Regions from separate parts of the Janthinobacterium algoris genome, predicted to be linked through region 1. Evidence: predicted binding sites of a transcription regulator. Region 1 holds the regulator's gene; the other holds the start of a gene.
What was found. The regulator sigma-54, encoded in region 1, starts transcription at its own class of promoters, with help from an activator protein. The targets are predictions, from matches to a motif close to TGGCANGNAANCTGCTTT.
Positions count from the first base shown of each region.

Region 2: prpB (methylisocitrate lyase) is a predicted target of sigma-54. The motif match lies at 3,093-3,110, and genes of this name have one in related genera.

Region 1 covers NZ_JBNYXZ010000010.1:181,509-196,514, forward strand. The annotation lists gene ACQ4W7_RS16725 (YqaA family protein) at 1-226, opposite strand, end outside; gene ilvA (threonine ammonia-lyase, biosynthetic) at 429-1,964, shown strand; gene queF (NADPH-dependent 7-cyano-7-deazaguanine reductase QueF) at 2,047-2,889, shown strand; gene ACQ4W7_RS16740 (PTS sugar transporter subunit IIA) at 3,223-3,705, shown strand; gene hprK (HPr(Ser) kinase/phosphatase) at 3,742-4,677, shown strand; gene rapZ (RNase adapter RapZ) at 4,897-5,760, shown strand; gene ACQ4W7_RS16755 (enoyl-CoA hydratase/isomerase family protein) at 5,761-6,846, opposite strand; gene hpf (ribosome hibernation-promoting factor, HPF/YfiA family) at 7,104-7,463, opposite strand; gene ACQ4W7_RS16765 (RNA polymerase factor sigma-54) at 7,533-9,011, opposite strand; gene lptB (LPS export ABC transporter ATP-binding protein) at 9,016-9,771, opposite strand; gene lptA (lipopolysaccharide transport periplasmic protein LptA) at 9,771-10,352, opposite strand; gene lptC (LPS export ABC transporter periplasmic protein LptC) at 10,378-10,989, opposite strand; gene ACQ4W7_RS16785 (KdsC family phosphatase) at 11,035-11,568, opposite strand; gene ACQ4W7_RS16790 (KpsF/GutQ family sugar-phosphate isomerase) at 11,568-12,578, opposite strand; gene ACQ4W7_RS16795 (cation:proton antiporter domain-containing protein) at 12,687-14,666, shown strand; gene ACQ4W7_RS16800 (GGDEF domain-containing protein) at 14,681-15,006, opposite strand, start outside.
Region 2 covers NZ_JBNYXZ010000012.1:83,902-98,907, forward strand. The annotation lists gene acnD (Fe/S-dependent 2-methylisocitrate dehydratase AcnD) at 1-895, opposite strand, end outside; gene prpC (bifunctional 2-methylcitrate synthase/citrate synthase) at 919-2,073, opposite strand; gene prpB (methylisocitrate lyase) at 2,143-3,030, opposite strand; gene ACQ4W7_RS18385 (hypothetical protein) at 3,412-3,660, opposite strand; gene ACQ4W7_RS18390 (hypothetical protein) at 3,784-4,020, opposite strand; gene ACQ4W7_RS18395 (MBL fold metallo-hydrolase) at 4,209-5,066, shown strand; gene ACQ4W7_RS18400 (T6SS effector phospholipase Tle3 domain-containing protein) at 5,207-6,649, shown strand; gene ACQ4W7_RS18405 (hypothetical protein) at 6,604-6,969, shown strand; gene ACQ4W7_RS18410 (M20/M25/M40 family metallo-hydrolase) at 6,986-8,434, opposite strand; gene ACQ4W7_RS18415 (GNAT family N-acetyltransferase) at 8,609-9,151, shown strand; gene ACQ4W7_RS18420 (glycine zipper domain-containing protein) at 9,274-9,747, shown strand; gene ACQ4W7_RS18425 (PP2C family protein-serine/threonine phosphatase) at 9,891-10,841, shown strand; gene ACQ4W7_RS18430 (DUF2177 family protein) at 10,822-11,241, opposite strand; gene ACQ4W7_RS18435 (FHA domain-containing protein) at 11,678-13,156, shown strand; gene ACQ4W7_RS18440 (metal-dependent hydrolase) at 13,549-14,151, shown strand; gene ACQ4W7_RS18445 (sigma-70 family RNA polymerase sigma factor) at 14,290-14,766, shown strand; gene ACQ4W7_RS18450 (FecR domain-containing protein) at 14,766-15,006, shown strand, end outside.

The DNA of each region.
Region 1 (15,006 bases):
AGCCCATCCAGTAGTCGACGATGCCGCCCAAGGTATTGCCCAGGGTGGCGACGCCGATGGCGGCCCAGAACAACGCGGGATTGGCCTTGATGACGGCAAACACGGCCGGCTCCGAGCCGAGCGGCAGCAAGGTGGCGGAAATAAAGCTGATCAGAAAGATCGATGTCAGCCCGACTTCCGGCGCTGCGATCAGCTGCAGCAGCCAGGCGATTGCGGATTCGATCATGGAACACTTCGCGATGCAGTAAGGCTCTCCATTATAATGAAGCGCAGCTTGCGCGCCGCACAATCCGCGCCGACCAGCCAGGGCTCACCGGCCCCTAGTTCCACAGAGCATTATTTGTCGCCAGGCTATCCGCCGCCGCGCCGCCGCTATCGACCGACACGCTCCAGAGCCTTTCTGGCCCAGAATCACTTGCTAGCAGACTATGAACATCGACTACCTCAAGAAAATCCTGACCGCCCGCGTCTATGACGTCGCCACCGAAACGCCGCTGGAACTGGCCCCGGCCCTGTCGCAGCGCCTGAACAACCAGATTTACTTCAAGCGCGAAGACATGCAAAGCGTGTTCAGCTTCAAGATTCGCGGCGCCTACAACAAGATGGCCCAGCTCAGCGATGCGGAACGCAAGCGCGGCGTCATTTGCGCCTCGGCCGGCAACCATGCCCAGGGCGTGGCCCTGTCGGCAGCGCGCATGGGTTGCCGCGCCGTCATCGTCATGCCCACCACCACGCCCCCCGTCAAGATCGACGCCGTCAAGGCGCGCGGTGGCGTACATGTGGAAATCGTGCTGCACGGCGAGTCCTACACGGATGCTTATAACCACGCGCTGACCCTGGAAAAAGAACAGAAGCTGACCTTCGTGCACCCGTTCGACGATCCGGACGTGATCGCCGGCCAGGGTACGATCGGCATGGAAATCCTGCGCCAGCATTCCGGCCCCATCCACGCCATCTTCGTCGCCATCGGCGGCGGCGGCCTGATCGCCGGCGTGGCTGCGTACGTGAAACAGATTCGCCCCGACATCAAGATCATCGGCGTGCAAACGGTCGATTCGGACGCCATGGCGCGCTCGCTGAAAGCGGGCGAACGCGTCACCCTGCCCGACGTGGGGCTATTTTCGGACGGCACGGCCGTGCGCCTGGTGGGCGAAGAAACCTTCCGTTTGGCACAGCAATATGTCGATGAAGTCATTATCGTCGACACGGACGCCATTTGCGCCGCCATCAAGGATGTGTTTACGGATACGCGCAGCATCCTGGAACCGGCCGGCGCACTGGCCATCGCGGGTGCCAAGGCCTATGTGGAGCGGGCCAGCCTGAGCAAGCACCCGGTCGTCAACCAGACGCTGGTCACCATCGCCTGCGGCGCCAACATGAATTTCGACCGCTTGCGCTTCGTCGCCGAGCGTGCCGAGCTGGGCGAGTTCCGCGAAGCCGTGTTTGCCGTCACCATGCGCGAACAGCGAGGCAGCTTCAAGCGCTTCTGCTCACTCATCGGCGCGCGCAACGTGACGGAATTTAATTACCGCATCAGCGATGAAAAAGCCGCGCACGTGTTCGTCGGCATTCAAATTGCCGACAGGCATGAATCGGGCGTGCTGGCGAAGACATTCGAGGAACACGAATTCAAGACGCTCGACCTGACGCACGACGAGCTGGCCAAGTCGCACATCCGCCATCTGGTCGGTGGCAAGAGCCGGCTGGCCCAGGACGAGCTGCTATACCGCTTTGAATTCCCAGAGCGCCCCGGTGCGCTGATGCGCTTCCTCGACAGCATGGCGCCGAACTGGAATATTTCCCTGTGTCATTACCGCAGCCAGGGCGGCGACGTGGGCCGCATCCTCATCGGCCTGCAAGTGCCACCCGACGAGATGGGCGAGTTTGCCCGCTTCCTCGACACCCTGGGGTACCGTTACTGGGATGAAAGCAGCAATCCTGTGTATAAGCTGTTTTTAGGTTAAGCATCACCTCCCAACGGCGACTACTCGCCGCTGGGGGAATTAGGCTACCATGCGTGCTTGACTGAATTCACGCCACACGACCATGACCGCCACCCACGACCTCGCCGAACAATCGCCCCTGGGCAAAAACTCCGCCTACCGCAGCGATTACGCACCGGAACTGCTGTTCCCGATTCCCCGCCAAGGCAAGCGCGATGAATTGGAACTGCACGGCACACTGCCGTTCTTTGGCCTCGATATCTGGAATGCCTACGAACTGTCATGGCTGAACCAGCGCGGCAAGCCGCAGGTGGCCATTGCCAAGGTCAGCGCGCCGGCCGATTCGCCGAACATCATTGAATCGAAATCGTTCAAGCTGTACCTGAACTCGTTCAACCAGACCAAACTGGACGGCCCGGATGCGCTGCTGGCCCTGCTCAAGCAGGATTTGTCGATGGGTTTTGGCGCGCCCGTGCAAGTGGAACTGACCTTGCAGGAAGATTTTGGCAAGCTCAAAATGGGCGAATTCGATGGCGTACTGCTCGACCGCCTGGACCTGGAAATTACCGAGTACACGCCTTCGCCGCAACTCTTGAAGGCAGCGCTGGATGAGGCTCCGGTGGAAGAAAAACTCGTCTCACACTTGCTCAAATCGAATTGCCTGGTGACGGGTCAGCCGGACTGGGGCAGCGTGCAGATCGCGTATGCAGGACCACAGATCGATCAGGAAAGCCTGTTGCGCTACCTGATTGGTTTCCGCGAACACAATGAATTCCATGAGCAATGCGTGGAGCGCATCTTTGTCGATATCTTGCGCCAGTGCAAGCCGCAAAAACTGTCCGTGTATGCGCGCTATACGCGCCGCGGCGGACTCGATATCAATCCGTGGCGCAGCAACTACAGCACGGGCGCGATGCCGGCCAATCTGCGTAATGCGCGCCAGTAACACGGCGCAACACCTTGAAATCATGCCAACAGGAATGTTGGCGGTGTTTTAAAACAACGTTGCAGTAGTGCCCCAGTGCAGGTCAGAGACGCTGAAAAATCGGAAAATCGGCATTCGGCGGCGGAAAAACCGGCGCGCCGCGTGTTTTTAATCAAGAAATAGCCGATACACCCCGGTGTTGGTTTTTTGCCAAAATGATGGCGACATGGGCTGTAGCGCACACTGCGCCCACAGCGGGCGTATACTGTTGAGAATTGGCGTTACAGGCCGCAGAAACAGGCCTATAATTCGGCTCGCAAGCCCTCTGCGCATTGCACCATTTCATTGAGTGTCATGACTAATCTTAGCAAAATACTATCCCTCGAAAACGTCCTGCTGGACCTGGAAGTCTCCAGTAAAAAGCGCGCCTTCGAGCAAGCCGGCCTGATCTTCGAAAACAACTACGGCATCGCCCGCTCTACCGTTTCGGACAATCTGTTTGCCCGCGAACGCCTGGGCTCGACAGGCCTGGGGCATGGCGTGGCCGTACCGCACGGCCGCGTCAAGGGCAGCAAGACCTTGAAAGCGCCGCTGGGCGCCTTCGTGCGCCTGGCCGAGCCGATTCCCTTCGAGTCGCCCGATGGCAAGCCCGTCAATCTGCTGTTTTTCCTGCTGATTCCCGATCATGTCACCCAGCAACATCTGGAAATTTTGTCGGAAATTGCCGAAATGTTTTCCGACGATGCTTTCCGCACGGCGCTGGCCACGGATCCGGAACCGAAATCCGTGCATTCGCGCATCGTCAATTGGCAACCCAGTCTGCAAGCGGCGGGTTAAACTTCAGGTATTCCTCCACTCCTGAAGAAGACTGCCATGTTGCAAACGCCACTGACGATACAACGCCTGTACGACGATAATCGTGAAAGTCTGCAACTGGGCTGGTTCGCCGGCTTCCCCGGCGGCGAGCGCCTGATCTCGGGCGATGTCTCGTCGGCCGCCGACCAGGTGGGCCACTTGAACCTGATCCATCCAGGCCGTATCCAGGTCTTCGGCCACCAGGAAATCAATTACTACCAGCGCCTGAAGGTCAATACGCGCACCCACGTGATTGGCGAACTGATCGCTGGCGGCCCGCCCGCGCTGATCATCGCGCAAGGGTTGGAAACCCCGCCCGACATCCTCGCCATCTGCGACGAGCAAAACATTCCCCTGTTCTCCACCCCGCTGCCGGCCGCGCAAGTGATCGACTTCCTGCGCGTCTACCTGTCGAAAAAGCTGGCGCAGCGCATCATCATGCATGGCGTGTTCATGGACGTGCTGGGCGTCGGCGTGCTGATCACGGGCGACTCTGGCCTGGGCAAGAGCGAGCTGGGCCTGGAACTGATTTCGCGCAGCCACGGCCTGGTGGCCGATGACGCCGTGGAATTCTCGCGCATCGCGCCGAACATGATCGAAGGCCGCTGCCCGCCCCTGCTGCAAAACCTGCTGGAAGTGCGGGGCCTGGGCTTGCTCGACATCAAGGCCATCTTTGGCGAAACGGCCGTGCGCCGCAAGATGCGCTTGAAACTGATCGTGCATCTGGTGCGCCGCAACGCGCTGGAAGAAGAAGTCGAGCGCCTGCCCTTCCTGTTCCCCACGGAAGACGTGCTCGGCTTGCCCGTGCGCAAGGTTGTCATCCCCGTCGCCGCCGGCCGCAACATCGCCGTGCTGCTGGAAGCGGCCGTGCGCAATACGATTTTGCAACTGCGCGGCATCGATACCTTGCAGGAGTTCATGGAGCGGCAGAGATTAGCTATGAGCGGTGACTAGTCTGCAGTGGAGTTCACCCTTGCAAGGGCGAACCGTTGCGCAGGCGGAGAGCAGCGCTCTCCGAAATCCCTGCGACACCAACGTTTGGCGATGAGTGGGGATTGAGAGCTCGGTAAGACACCAGCATTTGCTTAACCAACACTCCAGTCCAAATTGCAATAATTTGTAAAGATAGTTGCCTCGGGAGCGCAGCGCCGATCTTTATTGTATGATCGGCGTATGCATATCGTCCTTATCACCGGAATATCCGGCTCCGGTAAATCCGTCGCGCTCAATGTGCTGGAAGATACCGGCTATTATTGTGTCGACAATCTGCCACCGGCCTTGCTGCCCAGTTTGGTGCAAACGCTGCTCGACGAAGGGACGCCGCAACTGGCCGTCGCCGTCGATGCGCGCAGCGCCGAGTCGCTGACCAGCCTGCCACACAATGTGGCGCTGCTGCGCGACCAAGGGCACGACGTCAAGGTCATGTTTTTGACGGCGACCACGCATTCCCTGGTGGCGCGTTTCTCCGAAACGCGGCGCAGCCATCCCTTGTCGCACGAATTGCGCCCAAATCAGAATCCGGCCAGCCGCCGCACCCTGATCGAATGCATCTCGGAAGAGCGCGAACGCCTGTCTGCCATTGAACAGCTGGGCCATGTGATCGACACCTCGGAACTGAGCGCCAACAAATTGCGCGCCTGGATCAAGGATATCGTCGCCGCCGAACGCGCCCCGCTGACCCTGTTCTTTGAATCGTTCGCCTTCAAGCTGGGCGTGCCGCTGGACGCCGATTTCGTCTTCGACGTGCGGGCCTTGCCGAATCCCTATTACGACTTGGCGCTGCGCCCGCTCGACGGACGCGACGCGCCCGTGATCGCCTTCCTCGACGCGCAACCGAGCGCGCTGGAACTGCTGGCCGACATCCGCGCCTTCATCGAGAAATGGTTGCCGTCATTCAAGTCCGATAACCGCAGCTACCTGACGGTGGCCCTGGGTTGCACGGGCGGCCAGCACCGCTCCGTGTACATGGCGGAACGGCTGGCGCAATACTTCGGCCCCAACGAGCGCGTGGTTCTGCGCCACCGCGAGCGCTCTTAATTAATTCAGACGGTAAAGCGGATGTGCGGCGGCCGGCCAGACGGGAGCGAAGAAACGCGCCACCATGGCCGCATCGACCTCGTCCAGGCTGGATGGATTCCAGCGGGGCGCATTGTCCTTGTCGACCACCAGCGCGCGCACGCCCTCGATCACTTCGCCATGCTCGAAATTGTGGCGTACCACCGTGCGCTCCATGCGCAGGCAATCGGCCAGACCCAGGTGGGCGCCCCGCTGCAGCAATTCCAGGGTCACCGACATCATCAGCGGCGAACGCAGACGCATGGCCGCCAAGGCCTTGCTGGCGAACACGCTGTCATCCTGCGCCAGCGAAGCCATGATGGCGGCAACAGAAGGGGCGCCGAAATGGCGGTCCAGCGCCGCGCGCGCCGCGGCCAAGACAGAAGCGCCCGCCTCGGCCTGGAACGGTGCCGCCAGCGCCTTGATGGCCACCGGCAAGGCCTCACCCGGCGTCGATTCGAACAGGTCCAACAGCGCCCCCATGTGCGCCTCAGGCAGGTACACATCGGCCAGGCCCGTGTACAGGGCATCGGCCGCGTTGATCGTCAAACCCGTCAAGCCCAGGTACAGGCCCAGCTGGCCCGCCAGGCGGGAAAGAAAATAGCTGCCGCCCACGTCCGGGAACAAGCCAATATTGACTTCCGGCATGGCCATGCGCGTGCGGCCCGTGACGATGCGCAGGCGGTTGCCTGGCCCGGCTTGCGCCACGCCCATGCCGCCGCCCATCACCACGCCATCCAGCACGGCGATATACGGTTTCGGATAGAAATGAATTAAATGATTTAAGGCATATTCTTCCGTAAAGAAATCTTCCAGTTGGGCACTGCCGCCTTGCGGCGTGGCCAGGCCCGCATCGTAAAAGAAACGGATGTCGCCGCCGGCGCACAGGGCTTTTTCACTACTGGAACGGATCACGACGGCGTCCACCTGCGGATCGTAGCGCCAGGCCAGCAAAGCCGCGCTCAGCGCGCGCACCATGTCCAGCGACAAGGAATTCAAGGCTTTCGGGCGGTCGAGCACGATGTGGCCCGTGCGGTTGCGAATGGAGGTCTGGACGAAGTCGCTCATGGCAAAATGAAAAAAAGTGAGAACGGGAACATTCTAGCGCTTGCGAGGGGAATATTGCGTTTGACAGGTCCGGGCGCAAAAAAGGGCGCAATGTGCGCCCTTAGTTGATCACAACCGGTTCAAAGTCGCAGGCCGTAGAACACGTGGGAAAACCGTAGCGAGCGGATGTGAGTTGTGGCTGAGAAGCGGAGCTGTGCATATGCACAGTAAGCATCGGAGGCCGCAAATCGCGACGCGCAGTAGGTTTTTTGGTGTTCTTAGGCGGCGGCGAATTCTTCGTCCGAGTTGTCTGGCAGATGCTTGATCGCCTCTTTACCGTGCCCTTGCACTTTGGTTTTGTACTTCATCACTTGCCTGTCCAACTTGTCGATCAGGGTATCAATCGCGGCATACAGGTCTTGCCCCAGGCTTTCCACGTAGACGGTCTTGCCACTCAGACGCAGGTTGACTTCAGCCTTTTGACGTTTTTCTTTCTCTTTGAGGTTATCCACGGTCAGAATCACGGCAATATCGATGACTTGATCGAAATGACGTTTCACGCGTTCCAGCTTCGTTTGTACGTATTCACGGATGGCTGGTGTGACTTCGAGATGATGTCCGCTGATGGTGAGATTCATACACACTCCTAAAGATGATCGGGTTCGTGCGGTCCATCGACTCCGGCCCGCAGAGGAACCGAAAAAAACTTACAAACACTTACGCAGGCTCACTGGCGGAATTTTCAACGCTTCCCGGTATTTGGCAACAGTACGTCGCGCAATCACCATGCCTTGTTCCCCCAGCATGTCCGCAATCTTACTGTCGGATAAAGGATTTTTAGGGTCTTCTGCTCCTGTCAGTTGCACGATCAATGCCCGTATCGCCGTCGATGACGCTTCGCCCCCCGCTTCGGTGGCGACGTGGCTACCAAAGAAATATTTCAACTCAAACATGCCATGCGGGGTCAGCATGTACTTTTGAGTTGTTACCCGCGAGATAGTACTCTCGTGTAAACCCAGTGTATCAGCTATTTCACGGAGCACAAGGGGGCGCATGGCAACGGCCCCATGCGAGAAAAAGTTCTTTTGTCTTTCTACTATCGCCTGCGCCACGCGCAAGATCGTGTCAAAGCGCTGGCGCATATTCTTGATCAGCCACTTGGCTTCCTGCAACTGTGCGCCCATGGCGCCCTCACCTTTGCCCTGCTTGAGCAAGTTGGCGTACATGGCGTTGACGCGCAGGCGCGGCATGACGTCGTTGTTCAGGGTGACTTGCCAGCCATTGCGCGCGCGCTTGACGACGACGTCGGGCACCACGTAATCGGACACATCTGAGGCGAAGACGGCACCCGGATGCGGATTGCACTGGCGAATCACGGTCTGCGCTTCGCGCAAGTCTTCCTCGTCGCAATCGAGGGCTTTTTTCAGCTTGTTGAAATCGCGCTGGGCAAACCAGGCCAGGTGCTTTTCCACGATGACGAGGGCCATGCGCCGCGTCACCATGGCGATATGCGGCAAACGCTTGATTTGCAAGGCAAGGCATTCGGACGCATTGCGCGCGCCCACGCCGGGCGGATCGAAACTTTGCAGCAGGGACAAGGCCGTGCGCAACTCGTCGGCGTCGATTTCCAGCTCTTGCGGCAGGCGTGCCAGGATGTCGTCGAGCGACTCTTCCAGGTAGCCATTGTCGTCGAGCGCGTCAATGATCAGCTCGACCAGCGCGCGGTCGCGCAATTCGAGCACCGTCACGCGCATCTGCTCCATCAAATGTTCGCGCAGGGTGCAGTGATGGGCTTCAAGTTGCGGGCGCGAATCTTCGTCGTCGGGCGCCTTGCCCCGGCTCGCCTCGCTCCAATCGCTGTCGCCGCCATCCGCTGCGGCCGGGCTGTCGCCAGCCTCGCCATCAAAGGTCTCCGCTTCGGCCGGCGCTGCAGGCGCCTCCTGGCTTGGCGGCTGGGGCGGTGCATCGGCCGGCGCGGCCGTGGAACTCAAGGCGCCATCGGACAGCAGGCGCAGCGAACGGTCGAGCGGATCGTCGAGGCGCTCGAGCAAGGGATTGTCCGTCAGTAATTGCTCTAGTTCCTGGTGCAATTCCAGGGTAGACAATTGCAACAGGCGTATCGATTGCTGCAACTGCGGCGTCAGTGCCAGGTGCTGCGAAGTGCGCAGCTGCAATGATTGTTTCATTGGCTCACATGCGGAAGTGTTCGCCCAGATAGACCCGGCGTACCGACTCGTTCGCGATGATGTCGTCGGGGCGTCCTGACGCCAGCACCGAGCCCTGGTTAATAATGTAGGCACGGTCGCAGATACCCAGCGTCTCGCGCACATTATGATCGGTGATGAGGACGCCGATATTGCGCTCCTTCAAGAAGCGCACGATACGCTGGATCTCGATCACGGCGATGGGGTCGACACCGGCGAACGGCTCGTCGAGCAGCACGAAACGCGGGTCGGTGGCCAGCGCGCGGGCGATTTCCACGCGGCGCCGCTCGCCGCCCGACAGGGACAGCGCCTGGTTCTCGCGCAACTTTTCAATCTGCAAGTCGGCCAGCAATTTATCCAGGCGCTCCTCGATCTCGGCCTTCTTCAGGGGACGGCCTTCGACGGTCTGGATTTCCAGCACGGCGCGGATATTGTCTTCCACCGTCAGCTTGCGAAACACGGATGCTTCCTGCGGCAGATACGACAGGCCCATCTGCGCGCGGCGGTGGATCGGCAGGCGGGAAATGTCCACGCCGCTGATATCGATGCTGCCGCCGTCCGACGGCACCAGGCCGACGATCATGTAGAACGAGGTGGTCTTGCCGGCGCCGTTCGGACCCAATAGCCCGACCACTTCGCCGCATTCGACTTGCAGCGAAACATCATGTACGACTTGCCGCTTGCCATAGGTTTTTTGCAGCCCGCGAACGATCAGGGTGCTGCCGCAACGAGTATTGTCCATTATTTCTTTCCTGGCGCAGGCGTGGCCGGCGCTTTCTCCGCCGCCGGTGCCTTGGTCTTCGGCTGGATCACCATGCGCACGCTGCCGCCATCCGCGGTACTGGTGCCGCTGTCGGAGTTTTCCATCGCAAACACTTCCTTGCGGCTGTCATATGAGATGAAGGCGCCATTGGCCACGTCAGTGACTTTTGTGCCTTCCAGGCGCGTCAGCTTGGCTTTGGAAAACAGTTTCACCACTTCCGTCTTGTTGTCGTATTCCACGCGCTCCGCTTCGCCTTCGACCCACAGATCGCCCGCGCCATCGCGCTTCTGGCGGAAGGTGGCCAGCTTGCCGGGATCGGCCCAGAAGGTAATGAACTGGTAGCCTTGCGGATCTTCCGTGATCAGGGCCCGGCCCGCCTTCATGGTCAAAGTACCCTTGACCAGCACGACGTCGCCCGTCAGGGTACGCACCTGTTTGACGTCATCGACATGGCCGCTACGTGCCGTGATGACGGCTTCCTTCTCGGAATCGGCCTTCTCGGCATGCGCCACGCCCATCATGGCCAGAGAAAATACGGTCAACAGCAAGATGTTCTTCATAGTATGGTTTCCTTGTTTCATTCTGTCATTTTGCCGCCGCGGCCGGGCGCGGTTTCGGCGGGAGGACCATGCGCAGCGCATTCTGCACTTCCACCACGCCGGTAGCGTTATTGGCCTTCATGCCGATGCCATTGATGCGCGAGGCGCCCGTCAGGATATCGACGGGCACGTCCGTTTCCATTCTTTCCTCATCCGGGAACACCGTCAGCGCTTCCGTCTTGACTGTCAGTTTCTGCGCCTTCGGACTGGCCACGCGGTCGATCACGACATTGCGGTGCAGTTGCAGCCGGGTATTGTCCTGGTCGATATGCGCCAATTCCGCATTCATGTTCATCGGCGGCATGCCTGGCGTGAGCTTGCGTACGAAGGGCTGGTCGATATCGGATGAATCGTCCAGCGGATAATGCGTGAGCTTGGTGCCCGATACGATATAGCTGGGCTTGCCCGTCAAGTCCATGCGCACCAGGCTGAAATTGGTGATGAAATAGTCTGGCTCATCCAGATGCTTGCTGGCCGTGATGTCCTGGGCATTCTTGTTCATCACTTCCAACAGCCAAAAACTGCCCAGCGCAAAGACGACGGCCCCCAGCACGGTAAAAATCATGCGCCAGCGATGGGCGCCTCCTGGCTTACGCATAGGATTTCACTCTTTCAAATCTCACTGGCGGCATGGCAATGCGCCTCACTCCAGGAACGGCGCCATGACGCGCGCATAGTTGTCCTGGGCGCGCAGCAGGAATTCACAGATCTCGCGCACCGCGCCGCGGCCGCCGCCGGCCTGCGTCACATGGTGCGCCAGTCCCTGCACTTCCGGACGCCCGCCCGGCACGCTGACGGCAAAGCCCACGCGGCGCAGGATGGGCGCATCGATGACATCGTCGCCGATATAACCGCATTGCTCTTCCGTCAAGCCCGTCAGCGCCAGCAGTTCCCGAAACGGCGTCAGCTTGTCGTGGCCGCCCTGGTGCACATGGGTAATGCCCAGGTCTTGCGCGCGGCGCGCCGTGATGGCCGAGCGGCGCGCGCTGATGATGGCCGTCTGCACGCCCGATTCCTGCAGCAGCTTGATGCCCAGGCCATCATACACATTAAACGTTTTCATCATCTCGCCATCCGGGCCGAAATGCAGGCTGCCGTCGGTGAGCACGCCATCGACGTCAAAGATCATCAGTTTGACCTTGGCCGCGCGCGCCAAGTTGTCCGCTACGCTGTCCATCAGATCACCTTCGCTTGCGTCAGATCATGAATATGCAGGGCGCCCACCAGCTTGCCGTCGGCATCGACGACCAACATCTGGTTGATGCGGAACTGCTCCATCACGGCCACGGCGTCGACGGCCAGGCGCTCGGGCGCGATGCTGCGCGGCTGCGCATGCATGACGTCGCGGATCGCCACTTGCGTGAAATCCTGCACGCGCTCGAACATGCGGCGCAAGTCGCCATCGGTGAACACGCCCACAGGGCGGTCATTCGCATCGACGACGGCCGTCATGCCCATGCCCTTCTTCGTCATTTCTTCCAGCGCCTGCAGCAAGGACGCGTCCACGGCTACCTTGGGCACCCGTTCGCCGCTGCGCATGACGTCATGCACATGCGTCAGCAGGCGACGGCCCAGGGCGCCGCCAGGATGCGAGCGGGCGAAATCTTCTTCCTTGAAGCCGCGCAAGTCGAGCAAGGCCACGGCGATCGCATCGCCCAGGGCCAGGGTCACGGTGGTGCTGGCCGTCGGCGCCAGGTTCAGCGGACAGGCTTCTTTCTCAACAGAAATATCCAGGTGTACGTCGGCCAACTGGGCCAGGCTGGAGTTCGGTTTACCCGTCATGGAAATGAGCACGCCGCCCATACGCTTGACGACGGGCATGATGGCCATCAGTTCCGACGATTCGCCGGAGTACGATATGGCAATAAAAGCATCTTCCGAGGTGACCATGCCCAGGTCGCCATGGGCCGCTTCGGCCGGATGCACGAACAGGGCCGGGGTGCCGGTGGAAGCGAGGGTGGCGGCAATCTTGCGCGCGATATGGCCGGACTTGCCGATGCCGGAGACGACGACGCGTCCCTTGCATTGCAACAACATCGCCACGGCGCGGCCCACGCTGTCGTCCGTGGCCAGGCGCGTGTGCAGCGCAACGATGGCGTCGGACTCGATCTGCAAGGTGGTACGGGCCAGCGCGACGGCGCGCTCGGTCGTCACTTGCATGTCAATTCGATCAAAAGCTTTCAGCATTGTTTTTTCATGGGTTACACTCATGCCCAAAGTATAAACGAATTAGGAAAGCAAAAAACTTGCCAGTCACAACAAACAACGATTTCCATTGACCGTACCGGGCAACCCATGTTTTCCTCGCTTGAACTGACCCTGATGTTACTCGGCAGCGCCGTGCTGGGCGTGGTCGCTTTCAGAATGTTGCATTTGCCGCCCATGCTGGGCTACCTGGCCGTCGGCATCGTCATCGGCCCCCACGCGCTGGGCCTGGCAGCGGAAAACGAGGCCAGCCACACCCTGGCCGAGTTCGGCGTCGTCTTCCTGATGTTTTCCATCGGGCTCGAATTCTCTCTGCCCAGGTTCCTCGCCATGCGGCGCATCGTCTTCGGCCTTGGCATGGCGCAGGTGGTCACCACCATCGTCGCCACCGTCGTCTTCGGCTGGTTCGTCGGGCGCTACCTGTCCGCCTACATCCACCTGAGCTGGCAAGCCGCCTTCGCCCTGGGTGGCGCGCTGGCCATGTCGTCGACGGCCATCGTCTCGAAAATGCTCACGGAACGGCTGGAGCTGGAAAGCGAACACGGCCGCAAGATCATCGGCATCCTGCTGTTCCAGGACTTGGCCGTGGTGCCCCTGCTGATCCTGATTCCCGCCCTCACGCGCGATTCGGACAACCTGGCCGAAACCCTGGCCTGGGCGGGCGGCAAGGCCTTGGTCGTACTCATTTTGCTCTTGTTCATCGGCCAGAAGCTGGTGCGGGGCTGGCTGACCATCGTCGCCAAGCGCCGCTCACAAGAATTGTTCATGCTCAACCTGCTCTTGATTACGCTGGGCGCGGCCTGGATCACGGAACGGGCCGGGCTATCGCTGGCCCTGGGGGCGTTTGTTGCCGGCATGCTCATTTCCGAGACGGAATTCAAGCACCAGGTGGAAGAGGATATCAAGCCGTTCCGCGACGTGCTGCTGGGCCTATTCTTCATCACCGTCGGCATGCTGCTCAATATCCGCGTCGTGCTCGACAACTGGTGGCTCGTCTTGCTGCTGCTGTGCGGCCCCGTGCTGCTGAAATTCGCCCTGATCGCGGGCCTGGCCCGGCTGTTCGGTTCCAGCAACGGCGTGGCCTTGCGCACGGGGCTGGGACTGGCGCAGGCGGGCGAGTTCGGCTTTGTGCTGCTGAACCTGGCTGGCGGCATCAAGCTGATGGACCCGTTCGTCGTGCAGGTGGTGCTGGCCTCGATGGTGCTGTCGATGCTGGCGGCGCCCTTCCTCATCGCCAAGTCCGACGCCATCGTCATGAAACTGGCGGCCAACGACTGGATGATGCAATCCTTGGCGCTTACCAAGATCGCCACGCGCACCATGGCGTCGCAGAAACACGTGCTGATCGCCGGCTTCGGGCGCAGCGGGCAAAGCCTGGCCACCCTGCTGGCAGAGGAAAAGATCGAATACCACGCGCTGGACCTGGACCCGGAACGGGTGCAGGAAGCGCAACTGGCCGGTGCCCACGTCTCGTATGGCGACGCGGGCCGGCGCGAAAGCCTGGTGGCGGCCGGCATCTACCGGGCCAGCGCCGTGGTGATTACCTACGCCAACACACCCTCGGCACTGAAGTTATTGCATCTACTTAAAGAAATGGCGCCGACTTTGCCCGTTATCGTGCGCAGCCACGACGACACCGACCTCGACCTGCTGAAAAGGGCGGGCGCGGCCGAAGTGGTGCCGGAATTGATGGAAGGTAGCCTGATGCTCGCTTCGCACGCGCTGATCATGATGGGCGTGCCCCTGCGCCGCGTGGTGCACCGGGTGCAGGCGGCGCGCGAAGAGCGCTACGCCTCCTTGCGCGGCTATTTCCACGGTTCCAGCGACGCGGGCGACGATGCCGAGTTGGAACGCCTGCATACGGTCACCATCAACGAGGGCGCGCACTGCGTGGGTTTGCCGTTGAGCACGATCGACGTGGCTGGCTGCGGCGCGTTTGTTACGGCCATCCGCCGCGGCCGCGGCAGCCTTGATGTTACCCCCGAGACGCGGCTGGCCAGCGGTGACGTGGTGGTACTGCGCGGCACGGCCGATGCCGTGGCCAAAGCGGAAACATTGCTATTGAAATAATCAACCGATCTTGGTCAGCCCACCTGCGCCTGCCAATTGACGACTTTGTTGCGTCCGCCCGCCTTGGCCTGGTACAGGGCCTGGTCGGCGTGCGCCACCAGTTGCTGCGCCACCGTTTCGATGGGTAGCAGCGCCGCGTTCGCTTCCAGGCTGGCCACGCCTATCGACACGCTGACCCACGCTTGCGCGCTGCCCGGCAAGTCAAACATGGTGCCGGCGATACTGGCGCGGATGCGTTCGGCGACAAACGTCGCGCTATCGAGGGCGGCGTCGATCAGCAGCACAACGAATTCCTCGCCGCCGAAGCGGCCCAGCGCATCGGAGCGGCGCAACTCCGTGC
Region 2 (15,006 bases), on a different contig from region 1:
CGAATTCCGGCGCCATGTTGGAAATCGTGGCACGGTCGCCCAGGGTCAGGTGCGACGCTCCCTCGCCGAAGAATTCCAGGTAGGACGATACAACCTTCTGCTTGCGCAAAAATTCCGTCAGCGCCAGCACCGTGTCGGTGGCCGTGATGCCCGGCTGTGGTTTACCCGTCAGCTTGACGCCGATGATATCGGGCAAACGCATCCACGAGGCGCGGCCCAGCATCACGCTTTCCGCCTCCAGGCCGCCCACGCCGATGGCGATCACACCCAGCGCATCGACCATTGGCGTATGCGAATCCGTGCCCACCAGCGTATCGGGATAGGCCACGCCATCCTGCACCTGGATCACGGGCGACATGCGCTCAAGGTTAATCTGGTGCAAGATGCCGTTGCCCGGCGGGATCACGTCGACATTTTTAAATGCCTTTTTGGTCCAGTCGATGAAGTCGAAACGGTCTTCGTTGCGGCGGTCTTCGATGGCGCGGTTCTTGGCGAAGGCGTCGGGATCGAAACCGCCGCATTCGACGGCCAGCGAATGGTCCACGACCAGCTGCGTCGGCACCACGGGATTGACCAGGGCCGGGTCGCCGCCCTGGGCCGCGATGGCGTCGCGCAAGCCTGCCAGGTCCACCAGGGCCGTCTGGCCCAGGATGTCATGGCAGACGACGCGGGCGGGGAACCATGGAAAATCGAGGTCGCGGCGACGTTCGATGAACTGGCTCAGGGAAGCGTTCAAGGTCGCCGGGTCGCAGCGGCGCACGAGGTTTTCGGCCAGCACGCGCGAGGTGTAGGGCAAGGTGGCGTAGGCACCTGGCTGGATCGCATCGACGGCGGCACGCGTGTCGAAATAGTCTAGCTGGGTGCCCGGCAAGGGTTTGCGGTGCAAGGTGTTCATCGGGGTAGTCATTACTGAGCTCATTATTTGCGATCCTTGATCGGTACAAATTCCAGATCTTCCGGGCCGACATAGTTGGCGCTCGGACGGATGATCTTATTGTCGATGCGCTGCTCGATGATATGGGCGGCCCAGCCCGAGGTACGCGAAATGACGAACAGCGGCGTAAACATCGCTGTCGGCACGCCCATCATGTGGTACGACACGGCCGAGAACCAATCCAGGTTCGGGAACATGTTCTTGATTTCCCACATGACCGATTCCAGGCGCTCGGCGATGTCGAACATTTTCGTGGAGCCGGCTTCCAGCGACAGCGAACGGGCCACTTCCTTGATGACTTTATTGCGCGGGTCGGAAATCGTGTAAACGGGGTGGCCGAAGCCGATCACCACTTCCTTGTTGGCGACGCGCTCGCGGATGTCCGCTTCCGCTTCATCGGCATTGTCGTAGCGTTTCTGGATGTCCAGCGCCACTTCGTTCGCGCCGCCGTGTTTCGGGCCGCGCAGCGCGCCGATGGCGCCCGTGATGGCCGAATGGATGTCGGAACCCGTGCCGGCGATGACGCGGCTGGTGAAGGTCGAGGCGTTAAATTCGTGTTCCGCGTACAGGATCAACGAGGTGTGCATGGCCTTTTCCCACGACGCCGACGGCTTTTCGCCATGCAGCAGGTGCAGGAAGTGGCCGCCGATCGAGTCGTCGTCCGTTTCCACTTCGATGCGCTTGCCGTTATGGCTGTAGTGGTACCAGTACAGCAGCATGGAGCCGAACGACGCCATCAGGCGGTCGGCGATATCGCGCGCGCCCGGCGCGTTATGGTCGTCTTTTTCCGGCAGGGTGCAGCCCAGCACGGACACGCCCGTGCGCATCACGTCCATCGGGTGGGCGGCGGCCGGCAGCGCTTCCAGGGCCGACTTGACAGCCGACGGCAGGCCGCGCAGGGATTTCAGCTTGGCCTTGTAGCCTTTCAGCTCGGCCGCCGTGGGCAGCTTGCCGTGCACCAGCAGGTAGGCGATTTCCTCGAATTCGCAGCTGTCGGCCACGTCCAGGATGTCATAGCCGCGGTAGTGCAAATCGTTGCCGGTCTTGCCGACCGAGCACAGCGCCGTGTTGCCGGCGGTAACGCCGGACAGGGCGACGGATTTTTTAGGCTTGAAAGTAGCGACTTGCGGTGCGGTCATTGTGTTCTCCAGATTGAATAGTCTCGGGTGCGTCACTGCGGGACCGGCATGCGGTCCCTGCTTCTTTACTTATTTCTTTTGCGCGGCGAACAGCGCATCGAGCTTTTGCTCGAAGTCGTGGTAATTGATCGATTCATACAGCTCCATGCGCGTCTGCATGGTGTCGACGACATTCTTTTGCGTGCCGTCGCGGCGCAGCGCCCGGTAGACATTGTCGGCAGCCTTGTTCATGGCGCGGAAGGCCGACAGCGGATACAGGGCCAGGCCCACGTGGGCGCTGCGCAGTTCGTCCAGCGTGAACAGCGGCGTGGAACCAAATTCTGTAATATTGGCCAGGATAGGCACATTGACGGCCTTGGCGAACGTGGCGTACATCTCCAGGTCCGTGATCGCTTCCGGGAAGATCATGTCGGCGCCCGCCTCGACGCAGGCGACGGCGCGTTCCAGTGCCGCTTCCAGGCCATCGACGGCCAGCGCATCGGTGCGCGCCATGATGACAAAGTTCGGGTCCGTGCGCGCATCGACGGCCGCCTTGATGCGGTCGACCATTTCTTCCTTGCTCACGATTTCTTTGCCCGGACGGTGGCCGCAGCGCTTGGCGCCCACCTGGTCTTCGATGTGCAGGCCGGCAGCACCGAACTTGATCATCGATTTCACGGTCCGCGCCACGTTGAAGGCGGACGAGCCGAAGCCCGTGTCGGCATCGACCAGCAGCGGCAGGTCGCACACGTCGGTGATGCGACGGATATCGGTCAGCACGTCATCCAGGCTCGAAATGCCCAGGTCGGGCAAGCCCAGCGAGCCGGCCGCGACACCGCCGCCGGACAAATAAATGGCTTTATAGCCGGCGCGCTTGGCCAGCAAGGCGTGGTTGGCATTGATGGCGCCGACGACTTGCAACGGGGATTCTTCCTGGACGGCCTTGCGGAATGCGGCACCTGCAGAGTATTGAGTCATGTGTTCACCTTATGGGATTCGGGTCGTCCCGAATGTTTCATGGACTTGCTATGAGCATCAGTAGTGCAAATGCCGTGCCAGCACCCTGCACCTGCCCGCAAAGTGCGCTACGGCACAGTGTAATGCGAGGGAAATGGCCAGGCAGCGGCGTGGCGCGCACTGTCACGCAAGGGAATAGCGATATCACGCCCGATGGTCGCAATGTTTCAATTACGTTTCAATTTTGCTTCAACTATTTCATATGGAACATCATATTGAAACATGCAACAGGCCGTGGATTTAACTGGATGGGCGCAGACCTTGTTTCGCGCCAAACGCAAGACGCAAGACGCAAAACAGCCGGCGGGCGCCGGCTGCAGGAACACGATGAGACTGAAAAAACTAGGCCAGGCGCACCAGCGGGTTGGCGATGATGTTGTCGATCTGGCGCACGGCTTCTTCGCAGGCGGCGGCAATCGCGCCATCCTCGTCGTCGCGCACGAATTGCATGGTCGAGCCTTCAAACACTTCCAGGCCTTCCGCGGTGGCGCGTTCGATGTCGCAACTGGCCGACCATTTGCCATCGGCGGTGGGCACGGCCAGGGGAACGATTTCCCAGCCTTTATAGTGAATTTTAGAACTGTTTTCCATGGGGTGCCTCCTTGTGACTGACTCAATAGTGGAAATCGTAGCATGAAGCGCGGCCGCCAGCGACGTGTTTCACGCGCCAGCGCACGGTCAGGCTGACTTTCGGGCTAAACGATTTACGCTGGTTCAAGGACGCAGCAGATTATCCACTTCCGTCCTGGCCACTTCCAGGCCGGCCGTGCAAGCCGTCTCGGGCGCCGCATAGCCGCCCAGGGTGCGGCTGCGCGTGATCGCTTGCGCCGCGCTCTCGCCCTCGCGCTGCAGGCGGTAGGTAAAATCCCATAAATCGTCGTTATCCTTTTGCGGGGTCACCGAAATCGTAAAACCGCGGTACTGTTCGCTGCGTGCAGTGATATCGTTCATGAATTCCTCCTTGGAAGAATGAGGTTACCACGCAGCAAGCGCCAGGCTGCGCACAACTGTGATGGGTGCATGCGTGCTTACTTATCTGTTTTTCGCATGTTCAATGTCAATTCTCAACATTTTTTTAGCGCACACTGGCGATATAATGCCTTTCCCTGTCCGTTCCTTACCCGTCCCTTGCCGCCGCGATGACCCCACAAATCCAAGCTTTCTTCGACCCCGCCACCGCCACCGTCACCTATGTCGTCTACGCAGCGGATGGCCAGGACTGCGCCATCATCGATTCCGTGCTCGACTACGATCCCAAGGCGGGCCGTACTTCGACCACGTCGGCTGACAAGGTGGTCGCCTTCGTGCGCGAACACGGCTTGCAGTGCCGCTGGCTGCTGGAAACCCATGCGCATGCCGACCACCTGTCCGCCGCGCCCTACCTGCAGCAGCAGCTGGGCGGCGACGTGGCCATCGGCGCCGCTATCCGGACGGTGCAGCAGGCGTTCGCCGCCGTCTACCACCAGGATGACGCCAAGGCCGACGGCTCGCAGTTCGACCAGCTGTTCGCGCCCGACCAGGTGTTTCATATTGGCAAGTTGGAAGTGCGCGCCCTGCACGTTCCCGGCCATACGCCGGCCGACCTGGCTTACCAGATCGGCGACGCCGTCTTCGTCGGCGACACCCTGTTCATGCCGGACGTGGGTTCGGCCCGCTGCGACTTTCCAGGCGGCTCCGCGTCCCTGCTGTACCGCTCCGCGCAGCGCCTGCTGGCGCTGCCGCCGCAGACGCGGCTGTTCATGTGCCACGACTACCCACCCAACGGCCGCGCGCCGCGCTGGGAAGTGACGGTGGCCGAACAGCGTGCCGGCAACATCCACTTGCGCGACGGCATCACGGAAGAACAATTCGTGGCCATGCGCACGGGCCGCGACGCCACCCTGGAGATGCCGACCCTGATCCTGCCCGCCATCCAGGTCAACATCAACGCGGGCAAGCTGCCCGAGCCGGAAGACAACGGCGTACGCTACCTGAAGATACCACTGAACGCGATCTGATTCCCCCGGCACGCCCCCCCCGCTCCTCCTTTCTTGACACCACGCAAGTCCCGCTTCAGGCAATCCGCATATAGTGCAGATTGCCTGAGCTTGCTTGGGCGCAGCTGTTTCTGCTTTCCCATCCTGGAGGGAGCGCCCGCATGTCGCCCGCCCCTACGCTCGATACCAATTGCATCCTGCTCGCCGAAGCTGAAGGCACGACCTTGTTCAGCCATGCGTTGCTCAAGGCCGTCACGCGCTTGCCGCGTCCCGGCACCATCATCTTTGTGCACGGCGTCAATTCCGACGGCGAATGGTATGACCAGACCGAACAAGGCCTGTGCGACGGCCTGAATGCCCGCCTGAAGCGCCGCCATGAAGACTTGGTGATACCTGGCCCGGCCGCCGGGCAGATGCAGGCCGCCACTTACGCACGCGAATTGACGGATGACGACTTCCTCAATCCCAAGCGCAACGCCACTACCTTCTTGCTGGCTGACCATGGTAATTCACCCGTGATCCGCTTTCGCTGGGGCTACAGGGCCAACGGCGAAGAGTTGCAGGCATTTGGCGACGGCATCTATCTCAACGAAAAGAATTACTGGGGCGGCGGGCCGTTCGCCAACGGTTGCAGCGCCCTGCCTGACCTATGGGGCCAGGGCTTGTCCGAAGAACTGTTCCTGTGGATGCATATCCAGCACATGAACCCGACGAATGACCGGCAAGTGTATGCCTGCCCGCCGCGCCCGTATTTCGTGTTTGCCGCCTGGCGCCTGGCGCGGCTCGTGCAATCGATCAGGGCGTGCCAGCAGGATGCGGCCTTTGTCGACGAGTTCAGCGCCAATCGCAAGCCTGAACGCAAGGACAGCTATACGGCCGCCTTCGACCGCGCAGACTACGGCTTGCATGGTTCCACCTATGGCAGGGTCAGCCTGTATTTTAATCCGCACGACCAGGTGATTTCCGCCACGCCCGTCCAAGGCATAGGCTGGCGCGGCATGTCGGCGCAGGAAATTGCCGATACGGGCGGTGACGGCGTCTTCACCCAGCGCGTGTTTGCGCAAAATCACCTTGTCGGCCAGGAAAATGAAAAGGACTACGATATCTGGCAGCGCAATGGCCAGCCCTTGACACCGGACAGCATCGATTTCTGGTACCCGCATTCGTTGGTCGCCGAATACTCGATCGAAAAGGGCATGCGGGCCAGCAGAGGCATAGGGCGCAAGATACTGACCTTTTTGTTCGCGCCCATCGTCATCATTCTCGCCAAGACTGCCGGCACGCGCATCAACGCCCTGCCGCCCAAGGCCTGGTTGCTGCCGATGAAGGCACCCAAACTGCCCGAGGCATTCCTGGCGCGTTCGAAGCGCTTTGCCGACACCGGCGAACAATTTGACGAGGACTGCGATGCCCCGGCCGACTCCCTGCACAAGGACCGCGCCGCCGAAGCCGATGACGCGTATGCTCCTTACCGTTCCCAGGGCAAGGGCGATGCGCAAGCCATGGCGGCAAGAAGGAGTCCGATATTGGCTACGTCATCCACGACGCCATCCGGACCCTGCCCACCTCCTCCGACCGGCTGGGCCAGCTGGCGCAGGCGCTGACCCTGGAAGTGCCGGACTTCGACTTCCTGCCGCAAACCTTCAACACGCCGGCCCTGCTGGGCGAAATGGGCGCCGGCACGGCGTTGACCAACGTGGCCCTGGGCATCGCCCATGCAAACCATGTCGGCAAGCCCGTGCTGGTGGCGGGCACCAGCGATCTTGACAGCGTCACGGGCGTGCTGGTCGCGCCGCCGAGCACGGTGCGCCCCATAGCCCACGACAAGCCGTGGTTCCGCGCGCGCGGCGAAAACAATGCCTACTTGCCGTGGTGGGGCATCCGCCACGATGCGGCGGCTGATATGCAGGGTTACTCGAAGTAAAGAGGCAAGCGCCCCCTTACTCCGACTGCTCCGGCGCACGCCCGATCTCGCCGTCGATATTGGCCAGGAACCAGGCCAGCGACGACATCAGCGCCACGTTGCGCTTCAGGTTATCAGGGTTGACCTTGTCCAGCGTGTCGGCCGGCGTATGGTGATAGTGGAAGTAACTGTGGCTGTCGACCAGCGGCTCGAAACTGGGCACGCCGCCCGTTTCCAGGCGGTGCAAGTCGCCCGTGCCCAGCGCGTCGCGTCGCGTGAACGCGTGCGCGCCCATGGGCTGCAGGGCGGCACGCAGCGGGGCGAAGAGTTTTTCCGACTTCGGTCCCACGCTGGCGAGGATGCCGAACGGGCGCCCGGCGCCACTGTCCATCTCGATGGCCGCATATTGCTTGCCCAGCGCCTGCTTGTGGGCCTCGAAATACGCCTGACCGCCGCGCCCGCCGTTTTCCTCGTTCATCCAGGCGATCACGCGGATGGTGCGGCGCGGGTGGTAATCGAGCTTTTTCAGGGTTTCCAGCACGCCCATGGCCGCCACCACGCCGGCGCCGTCGTCGTGCGCGCCCGTGGCCAGGTCCCATGAATCGAGGTGGCCCGAGACCACCACCACTTCGTCAGCCTTGTCCGTGCCCGGCCAGTCGGCAATCACGTTGTAGCTGTCCGCGTCCGGCAGGTTTTGCGGCGTCAGGGTCAAGTGCATTTTCATCGGCCCACGCGCAGCCAGGCGGCCCATCAGCAAGGCGTCTTCCACCGTGACGGCGGCGGCGGGAATGCGTTTATTGTCGTCCAAGCCCGTGGCGCCCGCGTGTGGAATGCGAAAATCGGCGCCACCGACCGAACGCACCAGCGCGGCAGCCGCCCCCAGGTCGGCCGCCGTCTTCGGACCAAGGAAGCGCGCGCGCGAGCCCTGGCCATAGGTGACGCCGGCCAGGCCGCGCTCGGCCATCTCCTGGTCGAACGGCGTATCGATCAACACGATGGCGCCCTTCACTTCCGACGCGCGCGCCTTGAGTTCTTCCAGGCTCTTGACGATAATGAGGGACGCCGTCAGGCCGGCAGCCGGGGTGGCGCCCGAGCCGCCCAGGGCGGTCAGCACCACGCGCTGCGACACACCCTGCGGACGGCCCGCGTAATCGACGATTTCCGCCGTTTCCACGCCGCGCACCCAGTGCGGCACTTTCACCGGCTGCAAGGTGACTTTCGCGCCCAACTGGCGCATGGTGTCGGCTACCTGCTGCACGGCGGCGGCGGCGCCGGCGGAACCGGACAGGCGTGGGCCGATCAAATCCGTCATGTCGGCCAGGCGGGCATATGCCCAGTCGCTTTGCAGCGCGGTGTCGCGCACCTGCACCAGCGCTTGCGGCGTATTGCCTGGCGCGGCGGCAAAGGCGCCGGCGCTGACGATGCAGCCAAGGGCAAGGGATAAAGCGGAACGGCGCAGTGGCGCGCCAGTCAGGATGGTATGCATATGAATTGAGTTCCAGTCAACAAGGTCGAAGCGGGTGCGCCGTGGCCATTGGGCAAGGCGTGGCGTTCTACGATAGCGTATTTATTCTGGCGTTGCAGCAACTTTACGGGAGCGATTGCCTATTTCCCCCATAGTCGATTACCATGCAGATCGTGATCGCTACCGGATACCGCCATGCTCAAGGGAACTCTTTGCACCATACGGCATTTGACCGCCGCCGACCTGAATACCTATATCGCGCTGACCAATGATCTGCCCGCGCGCAATGAGTTCTTTTCCATGCATTTCAAATCGCCCGAAGCGATTCGGCGCGAATTCATGCAGACGGGCCTGGTCACGGAGGATAGTGAACTGTTTCTGATTGAAGACCATCATCAGCACATCATCGGGTCGATCACGCACTTCAAGGGCCGCACCCCGGCTTGCCGCGAAATCGGCTACCGCCTGTTCGACCCCAAGTGGGGCGGGCGCGGTTACGGTGGCGAGGCGACGCGCCTGGTGGTCGACTACCTGTTCAAGGCCTATCCCTACCACCGCCTGGAATTGCTGATGGACCCGCAAAATACGGCTTCCGAGCGCATCGCGCAAAGGTGCGGCTTTACAGAGGAAGGCGTGAAGCGCCAGGCCTTTTTCATCAATGGCGTCATGCGTGACGTCAAAATGTATAGCCTGCTGCGTCCGGAATGGCAAGCGCATGCGCCTAGCGTGTTCGGCTGAAAACTGTTACCACGCCGCCCTGATTGTAATAAGTTGTATTAGACGTGGAACAAGCGGTGGGCAGCGGATATAGTCCAGTTCATGCAGATCATTGTGATCTCGCCGGAATGGAAGGAAATGCCATGTTGAACAAGAAACTCCTGGGTGCGGTAATGGTAGCGGCAGTGGCTGTGTCTTCGGCCGCAGTCGCCGGTGACCGCGACTTCAATACCGTTGCAGGCGCCGTCGTCGGAGCGGCTATTGGCAATAGCACCGGTGGCCGTAACGGCGCAATCGTCGGTGGCGTGCTTGGCGCCGCCGTCGGCAACAGCATCAGCACGAATGAGCGCTCTTACGACCGTGGCGGCTATCGCGGCGGTTACCGTGAAACGTATTATCAGCCCTCACCACAGCCCGTCTATTACCAGCCTGCGCCTCAGCCCGTTTACTACCAGCCTGCGCCGCAGCCTGTGTATTACGCACCGCCACCGCGCTACTACGGCCCGCCTGCTGTCGTCTACGTGCAACCGGGCCGCGGCTACTACCGCGACCATGGCCACCGCGATTACTATGACCGCGGCCGCGGCCACGGTCATGGCTGGGGCCATCGCCGCTGATCGGCACCCGCCACCCTCTAAAACCTGCGCCAGCCTGCTGCCGCAGGTTTTTTTATGCGACAAGCAAGGTATCACCGACGCACAATTTCGGCTAAGCTGTCCCCCATGATCAACATTGCTGACCGCCTGGACCGCTCCAACCGATGCATTTACTCAAAGACGCGCTAGACTTCGGCCCCTGGCTTGATGCCGCCGCCGGCAGCAGCGTGGGTGCCGGCACCGTGCCGCGGCGCGAAAACCAGGATAACTTTCTGCTGATCGATGCCAGCGGTCATGCCGTCTGCCTGTCGCGGCAGGCACCGTTCCACTGCCAGGTACCGGGCTGGCCGCCCGGCCATGTGCGCGCCGCCGTGCTCGACGGCATGGGCGGTCACGGCCAAGGGCGCGAGGCGGCGGAAGCGGCCGTGCAAGGCTTGCTGGCCGTACCGGCCTGCCTCGACACGGCCAGCCTGGCAGCCAGGCTCGACGCCTTGCACACGCGCTTGCAGGACGGTTTCGCTAGGGACGCGCCAGCCCAGGCGCGTCCGCCCGGCACCACCCTGACCTTGCTGGAAGTGCCACCCGGCGAAGCGCCGCTGCTGTATCACGTGGGCGATTCGCGCCTGTATGAACTGGTCGACGGCGCGGCCAGCGTCCTGACCGTCGACCACGTGCCGGCCACCGTGTATGCCATGCGCGGCGCGCTCGACGAAACGCGCTGGCGCGCCGCCGTGCATGGCGAGCACCATCCGCAAATCTCGCAGGCATTCATTTTAGGCAACGCCATCAGTGACAGCTTGCAGCTCGACAAACCGCTGCGCGGCCTCGATGCATCCACCTTGCCGCCTTTCCTGGCGCACCTGGGAGACCGCCGCGTGCTGCGTGTGCGCCCTGGCGCCCATTATTTGCTGGCCAGCGACGGCTTCTGGGCCTGCGAGGATCCGCTGGCACTTACGGGCCGTTGGCCCGCCTTGTGTGCCGGCAAGACTGCGGCACAGGCTGTCAGCGCCCTGTTTGACGACTTCCTCGCCCACCCACCAAAGGGCTTGCACAGCGACAACATTACCTTGCTGGTGCTACGCTTCGATGCGGCGTTCACCGCCCCAGGCGGCTAGCTGTCCAATAGCCGGCCGTCGCCGACACGGCCGACAGCACGCTACCCCAAGCCATGTCGATCACCGTCAGGGTCAGCGGCCAATCACGCAAGGTCGCATAGTTACTCAGATCATAGGTGCCGTAGGCAAGCAACCCCAGCAGCGCGCCCAGCGCTGCCGCCGTGCGCCCGCGACGCGCGCGCAGTCCGGGCAAAATGGCAAAGACCAGCAGTCCCGCCACGTACAGCAGATAAAACAGCGTGGCCGGCGCCCAGCGCGGCGTGTCCGCCAGCAACGGCCCCAGCGCCGCGGCGTACACGGACTTCATCAGTACCGCCAGCCACAAAGCATCGATGGATAGAAACACACACAAGGTGGCGCCATAGGCTATGGCAAGCTGAAGCGGGCGTTGGGCAGGCATGGTCATCTCTCGGCGTCAGGCAGCGTTAGGGGAACAGTTGCGCCAGCATAATGCAAAACGCCTGCAGGCCCGCATAGCGGACGTAAAAATACGTCACCGGCGCGCACGCGCATTGATGGGAGTGCAATTTCATGAAATATCAAAAAAACATATCCAAAAAGATATAAAATATGTTTTATGGCAATAGTTTCCATGACATATAGGGCGAGGTGTGACCAGGGACATGAATTTGGGCAAAAAGAGCACATTCCGGCGCTGCGAAAGTTGCCAAGCAGGCGCAAAAGCGCGTAAGCTCTTAGGCAGAACAGAGGGCAAAATATCCCCGCTCGATTCGAGTCAGAATGTCATGAAAAAATGCAGCAACCCGGAGCACCCGCACTGTACGTTCTGGGTCTTGCCTGGGGATACAGTCTGTGCGGGCAACCACCCGCAAGCGATGACTGCTCCCAGCAGCTACGACCTGTTGACCGCACTGCGCAGCGCCCGTTCCGAGCTATCGGCAACGGCGCTTTCGCACGCCCCGGCCCATGACGCTGCCTTCCAAGCCGTGACCGGCCCTGTGCCGGCCTCCGTGGCGCCCCTGGCATTCACGCCAGTCCCCGTTGCCTCGCCAGCAGTTCCCCCCGTCTACCAGCCGGTGCAAGCCCATCTGCACATCAGCGGCTTCGATCCCCGTGCGGCAGGCGGGCGCCAGACATTGAAAATGGAATTGCGCGGCATGAGCGCCGCCTGCGCGCCACAGCTGACCTTGCGCCTGCGCTCGGACTTGATACCGCGCGGCGCCGTCCAGCATGATTTCGTGCGCACCACGCGCGGCGACTGGCGGCCCGTGTTTGTCGAGTTCTCCTCGCGCAACAAGGAACACGGGCAATACCAGATCGACGTCGAAGTCCACAGCCACCTCGATGGTGCCGTGGCGCAGAAATGGGTATGCACCTTCGTCATCCTGGTGCCGCGCCGCGACGCCACCCTGACGGAAATCCACCAGATATTCCTCAGCACGCACAAGAATGTGCGCGTGATGGCCGACGACGCCTCAATCGCGCGCGTGACTGGGGGCGACGGCTGCAACCTCGACGTGACGGCGCGCAATGCCGGCATTGCCCACGTGGATTTATCAGCGCCGCAAGGCAAGATAGACATGGGTTTTACCACCATCGCCTGGGATGAGGAGTTGATCGAAGTCGACCTGCCCGCCGCCAGCCACTGCCATCCGCACCCGAGCCAGGCTGCCTGTCTCGTCAATGCGGCGCCGGAAGCGGGCGAACAGCGCCAGATTCGCCTGTTCGCGCTGGAAGAATGCATGCTGGGCCGTTTCGAACTGGTGGACCCGGAAGCCGATGTGCTGCTCAGCCATTTCAGTCCCGATGGCCAGGACAACAACGGCTTGACGCGTCGCCTGTCGGGCCGCCATGCCATTATCCGGCGCAGCCAGCAAGGCTTTGAAATCGAGGATGTGTCGCGCTATGGCTTGCTGCTCGACGGCGTGTGGCCCGGCAAGCACAAGCCCGTCGCCCTGCGTCTGGGCATGCGCATCGAATTGTCTGCCAGCATCAAGGGCATCGTCGTGCTCAGCGTCACGGCCCTGCTCGCGCACGGCGTGATCCTACACCGCATCGACCACGGTGCCCGCGCCGAATGCTTTTACCTGCTGCTGCCCGACACCCAGCCCACGCCGGCAAGCCACCTTGCCACGCCGCAGGCCAGCTGCCTTCCCGTGCTTTTCCACCGCAATGGCGGTTTCTGGCACCTCGATACCGCCAGCGGCAAGGAAACAGCGCTGGCCCCCGCCACCGCGCTCGACAAGCTCAGCGGCTTCGCGCGGCACAACCGCTTCGCCAGCGAACCGTATCCGGAATGCTGGATCATCCGCACCGAGGGTGCTGCCCTTTGCGATAACGCCCTGACCGCCTGACACAACGACGCCTCGCACCTCCCTGCTCGCTAGCGGGGAACGAGCACAAGAAAAATCATCGACAGGCCGAATATAAACACCGCTTCCAGCGTAAACACGATGGCGGGAATCTGTAATTCGCGCGGGATTTTCATGGCAATACCTCTTCAAATCATGCGACTGCTTTCAGCATAGCGCCCCCTGCGCCAATTGCATTATCAGCCGCACAACACACTTGACCAACCAGCATGACATGCCGAGTTCGCTGGCAAGACTATCGTGACACATAATTTAACAAATTATCGCCAGATATTCTGCAAATAGCACCCCTCCACGCCCCTGAATACTGTATATTTATCCAGTTAATATCCCTTGCATTTCACAAAGCGCCCGCATGGCGTTTTACATTTTCTATGGCTTCCAACAAAGCGCATCATGCGACCGGTTGGGCTGCTGGCGTGATCGCCGCAGCCCTGGTCGCACACGCTGGCGCCGGTGGCCCCTATCAAGTGCTGAGCATGCTCGCCTTTGTCATGGGGGCGCTGGGCGGCACGGCGCCGGACTGGCTGGAAGTGGCCTGGTGGGCGCGCACGCACCGGCTGTGGATCACGCACCGCACGTGGACCCACTGGGGCCTGGCCTGGATCGCCCTGCTCGTCTACACGTATCTGCAATTGCCGCACCACCTCTGGGCGCCGCCCCTGTTCGGCTTTGCTGCCGGCGGCATCATGCATTTGCTGGCCGACTGGCCCAATCCGCTGGGCGTGCCGTGGATTTTCCGCCGCCACTCGCTGCGCTGGTGGAAAAGCGGCCGCCACGACATCATCGTCATCATCGCCGCCTGGCTGGCCGCCACCGTCGTGGCCGACCACGTGTTTTTCGATGGCATCCACCTGCGGCGCACCCTGTTGGCGTTCGACAGCCTGCTGCACTGGTCCGCCACCGCCCTGCAGCAAGCCTGGGCAAATCTGCAACAGTGGCAGCTGCGCTGGCGCCTGGGCGGCGACGCCAATTGACGTCAGAGGCGTGGCAATGTGATAATGAGTATCATTCTCAAACAGCCCAGCCAGCCGGCGCCCCGCGTTCCGTCAGCCCAGCTCATCCCTTGCCTGGAGATCGCAGTGAGCACCGTCAGTCCCGTCCATGCCATCCACATGAAGAATCTGTACAGCGAGCATCACGGCTGGCTGTATGGCTGGCTGCGCGGCAAGCTGGGCAACCGCGCCGAGGCGGCCGACCTGGCGCAGGATACGTTCTTGCGCCTGCTGGGCAAGCGCGACGCGGTGCCCCTGCGCGAGCCGCGCGGCTACTTGGCGACGATTGCGCGCGGCTTGCTGATCGACCGCTACCGGCGCCAGGCGCTGGAGCAAGCCTACCTGGAAGCGCTGGCGCAGCAAGCGGAACCGACCACGATCTGCGCCGAAACGCACGCCATCATCATCGAAACCCTGCTCGCCATCGACCGCCTGCTCGACCGCCTGGGCGCGCGCACGCGGGCCATCTTCCTGCTGGCGCAAATCGAAGAGCTCAGCTATGTGGACATCAGCCGGCGCCTGGGCGTATCCCTGCCAACCGTCAAGAAACACCTGGTGCGCGCCTATACGGAATGCCTGATGCTGGCGGCCGGCTGATGCTCGGCCCCTCCCCTTCCATTCCCATCGCCCGCAGCATACTGGCCGCCGCTGCCCACTGGCATGTGGAAATCCAATGCGGCAGCGCCGACCCGGCCGCCCTGCAGGCATGGCGCGACGCCAGCGCCGAGCATGAACGGGCCTGGGACTTGCTGCAGCGCATGGACGGCCAGTTGGGCACGATACCTGCAGCGCTGGCGATTCCCGCACTACAGGCGGCGCAGCAGCGCCGGCGCGCGG